One region of the Acidovorax sacchari genome, then DNA from elsewhere that is predicted to be linked to it. Evidence: predicted binding sites of a transcription regulator. Region 1 holds the regulator's gene; the other holds the start of a gene.
The links. Region 1 encodes LexA, which represses DNA repair genes until DNA is damaged. Its sites were predicted from a motif close to ACTGTATNNNNATACAGT; they were not measured.

Region 2: recA (recombinase RecA) is a predicted target of LexA. The motif match lies at 1,948-1,965, and genes of this name have one in related genera.

The regions. Positions count from the first base shown of each region.
Region 1 is NZ_AP035783.1:3,103,886-3,108,092, reverse strand. It holds gene hrpA (ATP-dependent RNA helicase HrpA) at 1-811, shown strand, start outside; gene ACGHC0_RS13955 (hypothetical protein) at 845-1,324, opposite strand; gene lexA (transcriptional repressor LexA) at 1,513-2,187, opposite strand; gene ACGHC0_RS13945 (asparaginase) at 2,293-3,279, shown strand; gene adk (adenylate kinase) at 3,366-4,022, opposite strand; gene kdsB (3-deoxy-manno-octulosonate cytidylyltransferase) at 4,178-4,207, opposite strand, start outside.
Region 2 is NZ_AP035783.1:5,367,693-5,371,899, forward strand. It holds gene ACGHC0_RS23845 (sensor histidine kinase) at 1-269, opposite strand, end outside; gene ACGHC0_RS23850 (response regulator transcription factor) at 567-1,241, opposite strand; gene ACGHC0_RS23855 (MarR family winged helix-turn-helix transcriptional regulator) at 1,359-1,883, opposite strand; gene recA (recombinase RecA) at 2,045-3,109, shown strand; gene recX (recombination regulator RecX) at 3,175-3,645, shown strand; gene ACGHC0_RS23870 (DUF1631 family protein) at 3,698-4,207, opposite strand, start outside.

The sequences.
Region 1 (4,207 bases):
CGAGCTGATGGAAATCCGCAAGGGCGGGCAGACGCTCATCGGCTTCCCGGCGCTCATCGATGGCGGCGATGCGGTGACCATCGAGGTGTTCGACGAACCCGGGGTGGCCGCAGCGCGCCACCGCGCGGGCTTGCGCCGGCTGTTCGCGCTGCAGATCAAGGATGCGCTCAAGTACCTGGAAAAGAACATCCCGGACATGCAGAAGATGGCGGTCGCCTACATGCCGCTGGGCACGCAGGAAGAGTTGCGCGCGCAGATCATCGACGTCGCGCTGGACCGCGCTTTCCTGGTCGACCCCCTGCCCACGACCGAGGCAGACTTCCAGCGCCGCGTGCAGGAAGGCCGGGGGCGGCTTACGCTGATCGCCAACGAGGTCGCGCGGCTGGCCGGTGCGATCCTGCTCGAATACGCCGCGGCGGCGCGCAAGATCAAGGATACGAAAGGTGCACCCGAGGCCACCCAGGACGCGCAGCAGCAACTGCAAAGGCTCATTCCGAAGAACTTCCTGGCGGTGGCGCCCTGGTCGCAGCTTGCGCACTTCCCTCGCTACCTGAAGGCCATCACCCTGCGCCTGGACAAGGTGCGCGCCGATCCTGCACGCGACGCCACGCGGCTCGCGGAACTGCGCCCCCAGGAGCAGCGCTACTGGCGGCTCGTGGCCGAGCGCAAGGGGCAGGTGGATGCGCGCATGCAGGAGTTCCGCTGGCTGCTGGAGGAACTGCGGGTGAGCTTCTTCGCCCAGGAACTCCGCACGCCGCAACCCGTGAGCGTGAAGCGCCTGGACAAGCTCTGGGCACAGATCAACAGCTGACGCGGCGGGCGGCCGGGTGCCGCGCGCTGCAGATCATTGCAGCACGGCTTCCGCGGCGGCCCAGCGCTCCAGTTCCGCCCGCACATCGGCCATGCGCCCGGAGATCACGAAGCGCTCCGGCGTACCCGCCTGCCGGCGCTGCACCACCCGCACTGCGCCCGGCACCCGCGCCGCGCAGGTGCGCTGGCTGCCGGCCGGCGCGCGCGCGGGGCGCTCCACCGCGATCGAGTGCAGTGCGGTGGAGGCATCTGCAGGCAGTGCCACGGATGCGGCGGCACCGGCCTTTGCGCTGCCATGGACCGTAGCGGCTGGCGGGCCGTCGGAGGGGTGGTGGTCGGCCATGGACGTGTCGGATGCCCCGCGACCGTGGGCCGGACAATCCGGCCAGCGCGAACGTGTGGCGGGGCGGACGGACGCATTCCCCGAGGAAGTGCCCCGCAGCCAGCGGACGAGGCCGTGCAGCGGCTGCAGGCAGGACGAGAGGGTGGCGAGATCGAGCAAAGCCTTTGCCATGGAAAAACTCCAGCGGTCAGAATGGGTTGAACACTGGCAGGATTGGCTTTAGACGGGCAGGGCGATGCCGCAGGGTTGACCATCCACACGAAGAGGAAAGCCAGACGCCCGCCACCTGGGCAACGCCAAACGGGGAAACAGGGCGCGAACCGTGCTCCGGCGCCATGCGCCGGACGGCCCGCAGCCGGCTACATCAGCATGGTGTTGCGGATGAGGCCTACGGCCAGCCCCTCGATCTCGAACGATTCGCCGGGCTGCACGGTGATGATGGGATAGTCGGGGTTCTCGGGCAGCAGCTCGATGGCACCCGCGGTGCGCCGCAGGCGCTTGACGGTGACTTCGTCACCCAGGCGGGCGACGATGATCTGGCCATTGCGCGCCTCGCGGGTGGACTGCACGGCGAGCAGGTCGCCATCCATGATGCCGGCATCGCGCATGGACATGCCCCGGACCTTGAGCAGGTAGTCGGGCTTGTGCTGGAAGAGGCTGCCTTCCACGCTGTAGGTCTGGTCCACGTGTTCCTCGGCGAGAATCGGTGAACCTGCGGCGACGCGGCCGATGAGCGGCAGCATGAGTTGCGAGATGCCGGGAATGGGCAGGTGGAACTGGGTGCCGCGGGCCGCATTGATGGACCGCACGGCCTCGCCGCGCAGCCGGATGCCACGCGACGTGCCGCTCACCAGTTCGATGACGCCCTTGCGTGCCAGTGCCTGCAGGTGCTCTTCGGCCGCATTGGCGGACTTGAAGCCGAACTCCGCGGCGATTTCCGCCCGGGTGGGGGGCGCTCCGGTGCGTGCAATGGCGGTCTGGATGAGATCCAGGATCTGCTGTTGGCGGGCAGTGAGCTTGGGGCTGTCGAGCATGCGGGGCACTCCAGTGAAGGAAGATCGCGCCGGACGGGCGCTGGGCGGATCGATTCACCTGTGGATCGATCCAGTCACTGTATTTTTAAACAGTTTTCAAAGGCAATGCAAGTGGTTGCAGGAAAAATCCTGGTGCTGGGCACCGGTGGAACCATCGCCGGTACGGCCGGAAACGCGGAAGACAACATCGGCTACACCGCCGCGCAGGTCGGCATCGACCAGTTGCTGGCAGCAGTGCCCGGACTGGCGCGCGCCGCCGGCGGCGCGCGGCTGGAGGCTGAACAGGTCGCGCAGATCGACAGCAAGGACATGGACGGGGCCGTATGGCGTGCGCTGGCCCTGCGCTGCGAGGACGCACTGGCGGATCCCGGTGTGCGTGCCGTGGTGGTCACGCACGGCACCGATACCCTCGAGGAGACCGCGTGGTTTCTCCACCGCGTGCTCGCGGGAGCGCGGGACAAGCCCGTGGTGCTCGTCTCTGCGATGCGCCCGGCCACCGCGCTGGCGCCCGATGGACCGCAGAACCTGCTCGACGCCGTCGCCGTGGCCGCCACGCCGGGCGCGCGCGGGGTCGTGGCAGTGGCCGCCGGGGAGGTGCACGGGGCGCAGCGGGTACAGAAGGTGCATCCTTACCGGCTGAATGCCTTCGCGTCCGGCGAGGCGGGCCCCCTGGGCTGGGTGGAGGAGGGGCGCGTGCGGCTCGCCGCCGGATGGCCCGCGGCGGAATCCTCCGGATCATCGGCCGAAGCTGCCGCGGCGCTGAAGGCGCTGCGCAGCGGCGCGGAGTGGCCGCGCGTCGAAGTCGTGTTGTCGCATGCGGGCGCGACCGGACGCGTTGTGGATCTGCTGGTGGCCGACGGGGTGCACGGGCTGGCCGTGGCCGCCACCGGCAACGGCACGCTGCATCGCCATCTGCAGGCCGCGCTGGAGCGGGCACAGGCCGCTGGCGTGGCCGTGCGGGTGGCCACGCGGTGCCCCCTGGGCCAGCTGCTGCCCCGTCCTGGCGACACGCTGCCCGCCGCCCAGGGGCTGAGCGTGGTGAAGGCGCGGGTGGAACTGCTGCTGGAGCGGCTGGCGCAGCCACGGGCCTAGGGCGCCCCCCAGCCCGGAAACGAAAACGCCGCCCGGAGGGCGGCGTCGATCACGGGCCGGCCAGGCGCCGTCCCTGTGCCAGGCGCTCAGTCCGCCAGGGCGGCCAGCGCGCGCTGGGTGATTTCCTCGACCGTGCCGGTACCGCTGATGGCGCGGTACTTGGGGGCATGGGCCGGATCGTTCTTCGCCCAGGTGGAGTAGTACTCCACGAGCGGGCGCGTCTGCGCGCTGTACACCTCCAGGCGCTTCTTCACCGTGTCTTCCTTGTCGTCCTCGCGCTGGATCAGGTCCTCGCCGGTGACGTCGTCCTTGCCTTCCACCTTGGGTGGGTTGAACTTCACATGGTAGGTGCGGCCGCTGGCCGGGTGCGAGCGGCGGCCGCTCATGCGCTCGATGATGGCATCGAACGGCACGTCGATCTCCAGCACGTAGTCGAGCTTGACGCCCGCTGCCTTCATGGCATCGGCCTGGGGAATGGTGCGCGGAAAGCCGTCGAAGAGGAAGCCCTTGGCGCAGTCCGGCTGGGCGATGCGGTCCTTCACGAGATTGATGATGAGGTCGTCGCTCACCAGCTTGCCGGCATCCATGACGGCCTTGGCCTGCTGTCCCAGCGGCGTGCCGGCCTTCACGGCGGCGCGCAGCATATCGCCGGTGGAGATCTGCGGAATGCCGTATTTCTGGCAGATGAACGCGGCTTGCGTGCCCTTCCCGGCGCCGGGCGCGCCCAAAAGAATCAGTCTCATGGAGGTCCTCTAAGTGTTGAAATCAGCCAGCGCCGGAAGCCCGGGGCTTGCCGTAGGCCCGGGGTGGCGCTTCAATCGCGGGCAAGGATAGCATGCGGGTCCTTCCGTCAGCCTGACAGCCGCGACACCATCGTGACGGCATGCGGCGTGCGGTTTCAGCGCAGCAGCGAGCGCACCCGTTCGAG
Region 2 (4,207 bases), 2.3 Mb from region 1:
TAATAGACGATGTCGGATTCATCCGCGCGCAGGATCTCGCCGGCGGGCTGCGGCAGGTTGAACTGCGCGCGGCCGTCCTGCACCGTGACGAGTTGCGCGAGCGCGTGGGCGTTGTACTCCAGGGCGCGGTCGAAGGGCTTGTTCGCCAGCCCCTGGGCGACGAGCCAGGTCAGCGCCAGGCTCACCGGCCACAGCAGCAGCAGCGGCGTGAGCATCCAGTCGAGGATCTCCCCGAAAAGCGACCGCTGTTCGCGCTGGAAGATCTTCAAGGCACGTCGCTCGCTGCAGGAGGAGGCCGCACTAGGGCCTGTGAACGCTATGCAAGGGGATCGCGTTGCTTCGCAAAGGGGCTGGGTGCAAGGCGCCTGGGCGTAGCAAGGCCGGGGCCTTGCAAGCACGGGCAACGCCGCAAACGGCCCCTTCGCGGAGCAACCCGAAGGGAAGCCCATCACAGCCCGCCCCTCGGCGTTGCCCTCCTTGTACGTGTGGACACACGCACGGCGTCGCGCGCCTTGATGGGCGGGCTGTGATGAGCTTCGCGACCCCTTGCATAGCGTTCACAGGCCCTAAGCGGCGACCTTCTCCAGGCAGTAGCCCAGCCCCCGCACCGTGGCGATGCGGATCGGCCCGCGCTCGATCTTCTTGCGCAGGCGGTGGATGTACACCTCGATGGCGTTGTTGCTCACTTCCTCGCCCCACTCGCAGAGCCGCTCCACCAGTTGCTCCTTGCTCACCAGCCGCCCGGCGCGCTGCAGCAGCACTTCCAGCAGGCCCAGTTCGCGGGCGGACAGTTCCACCAGCTTGCCGTCGATGGTGGCCATGCGCCCGGCCTGGTCATAGACGAGCGGACCATGCCGGATGGTGCTGCTGGTGGCACCCATGCCGCGGCGCGTGAGGGCGCGCACCCGCGCCTCCAGTTCCTGCAGCGAGAAGGGCTTGGCCATGTAGTCGTCGGCGCCGTAGTCCAGGCCCTTCACGCGCTCGTCCACGCTGTCGGCCGCCGTGAGTATCAGCACGGGCAGCGCCGAGCCGCGGCCGCGCAGCCGCTTGAGCACGTCCAGCCCATGCATGCGCGGCAGGCCGAGATCGAGGATCAGCAGGTCGAATTCCTGCGTCGTCGCGAGCACGGTGTCGGCGTCGCTGCCGCTCGCCACATGGTCCACCGCGGCCCCGGACCCCCGCAGCGTGCGCAGCAGTCCATCCGCCAGAACCTGATCGTCTTCGGCAATGAGGATGCGCATGGGCCTGTCTCCAGTGTTCTTGGGAATGCGCCGCAGGCGGTCTGGCCGGCATCCGGGCGCTCCGCCGATTCTAGGGACATCGGCCGGCAGGCGGGACGGGACGGAGGCGGACCCGGATCACGGCTCCACGCCATCGCCTCCCGCATACGCCTCCAGGCCCAGCCGCACGACGGCGGCCACGGCATCGCCCACCTCCGCGCCGAACTCCGCCTCGGCCTGCGCGACCGCGCCGCGGAAGGCCTGCAGCCAGGCCAGGCCCGTGGGGGTGAAGCGCACTTGCCGCGCGCGCGCGTCACGCGGGTCGGGCTCCCGTGCCACGAGGCCCCAGGCTTCGCACTGGTCCACCAGCGCGGCCATCGACTGCTTGGTCATGCCGGCGCGCGCCGCCAGGTCGGTGAGGCGGTCGCCCTGCAGGGACAGGTGGCGCGTGATGTGGATGTGGGCCGCGCTGACCTGGTCGCGGGCGGCCAGGTGCGACAGCGCCAGGGGGACCTGCACGTCGTGCGCCATCAGTTCGAGCACGCGCGCGTCGAAGCGGCGCATGGCATGGCCGAGCAGGCGGCCCAGGTGGGTGAGGCGCCACGCGTCGTCCCGGGTGGCCAGCGTGGCCGACGGTGGCTGCGGAAACGGGGAAAAAGCCATGCACCAATTGTCAGTCAAACTGACCAAAAATTGCATTGTTTGGAAAGTATCTCGCCCCTACACTACTGGTCAAGCATCCAGCCTGTGATTGAAGACAGCCACCCCCTGGTATCGCACTCGCCGGCCTTCCTTTCCACGTTTTCCTCTTTCAGGAGCACTCCATGGACGCACCCGTCAAGAACAACGCCGCCAACAGCGAAAAGGCCAAGGCCCTGCAGGCAGCCCTCGCCCAGATCGAAAAGCAGTTCGGCAAGGGCACCATCATGCGCCTGGGCGAAGGCGAAGCCATCGAAGACATCCAGGTCGTCTCCACCGGCTCGCTGGGCCTGGACGTCGCCCTGGGCGTGGGCGGCCTGCCCCGCGGCCGCGTGATCGAGATCTACGGTCCCGAATCCTCCGGCAAGACCACGCTCACGCTGCAGGTCATCGCCGAGATGCAGAAGCAGAACGGCACCTGTGCCTTCGTCGATGCCGAGCATGCGCTCGACATCCAGTACGCCCAGAAGCTCGGCGTGCACGTGCCCGACCTGCTCATCAGCCAGCCCGACACCGGCGAGCAGGCCCTGGAAATCGTGGACAGCCTCGTGCGCTCCGGAGCCGTGGACCTGATCGTGGTGGACTCGGTCGCCGCACTGACTCCCAAGGCCGAAATCGAAGGCGAGATGGGCGATGCACTGCCCGGCCTGCAGGCCCGCCTGATGAGCCAGGCGCTGCGCAAGCTCACCGCCACGATCAAGAAGACGAACTGCATGGTCATCTTCATCAACCAGATCCGCATGAAGATCGGCGTGATGTTCGGCAGCCCCGAGACCACCACGGGCGGCAACGCGCTGAAGTTCTACGCCTCCGTGCGCCTGGACATCCGCCGCACCGGCACCATCAAGAAGGGCGACGAGGCCATCGGCAACGAGACCAAGGTGAAGGTGGTGAAGAACAAGGTGAGCCCGCCCTTCAAGACGGCCGAGTTCGACATCCTCTTCGGTGAGGGCATCAGCCGCGAGGGCGAGATCATCGACATGGGCGTGAACGCCCGCATCATCGAGAAGAGCGGCGCCTGGTACGCCTACAACGGCGAGAAGATCGGCCAGGGCCGCGACAACGCACGCGAGTTCCTGCGCGAGAACTCCGACCTGGCCCGCGAGATCGAGAACAAGGTGCGCGATGGCCTGGGCGTCTCGCAACTGCCTCCCGTGGCAACTGGCGCCGCTGCCGGCGACGAGGCCTGATCCACAAGGCACCCGAAGCGCCGGCCTGCCGCTTTTTGCGGCGGGCCGGCGCGGCTGCGACTCCCATGGGGCTTTCTTCCCCTCTCTCCCTCAAGGGCCGCGCGCTGCGCCTGCTGGCGCAGCGCGAGCATTCACGCCCCGAGCTCGAGGCCAAGCTCGCCCGCCATGTGCAGGAAGGCGACGACCTGCGCGCGGTGCTGGACGAACTCCAGGCCAAGGATTTCATCAATGCCGGCCGCGTGGCCGAATCCGTGGTGCACCGCCGCGCTGCGCGGCTGGGCACGCAGCGCGTGGTGCAGGAGCTGCGCGCCAAGGGCCTGGACGACGCGCTCGTGCGTGAAACCGCCGAGCGCCTGCGCGGCAGCGAAGCGGCGCGCGCCCTCGCCGTCTGGCGTCAGCGTTTCGGCACGCCCCCGGAAACGCCCCAGGAACGGGCACGCCAGATGCGCTTCCTCGCGGCACGCGGCTTCCCGGGCGATGTGGTGCGGCGCGTGGTCGGCGGCCGCATGGAGGCCGACGACGACCTGCCGGAATGAAGAGGCCACCATGGCGGCCCGCCCGGCTCGCCGGTGGCAGGCAAAAAGGGCGCTACCCCAGCAGCCGCTCCGGGTTCGCGTCGATCTTGGCGAGCGCGTCGCGCGTCGCGCGCATCGTGAGGGCTTCCTCTTCCTGCGGCACCAGAAGGCCTGCCTGCAGGTAGGCGGCCATCCGCCGCAACTGCAGCAGGTAGCTGCTGCCGTCCGGCGCCGCGAAAAGATGCAGCTGCCGGCGCTCGCTGTGCCATGCGTACTGCACCTGCGCCGAGGCCCCGTTGTGGTCCAGCGTGAACCACGCCCCCAGCTGCAGTTCGCGCGCCCAGGCCACCATGGCCTCGTCCACGGGCGTGCCATTGTCCGCCGCCACGTGGATGGACGAAGCATCGATGCCCAGCATCATTTCCAGGTAGTCGGCATCGAGCGGCATGTCGCCCAGCGTGGCATCGCTCATGTAGTCTTCGAGGTGGTCCAGGCGCCGGGCCATCGCATCGATGTGCGCCTGCGGGATGGAAGCCGTCTTGGAGAGGAAGGCGTCGGCGAGCGTATCGGTGAGGATCTTGAT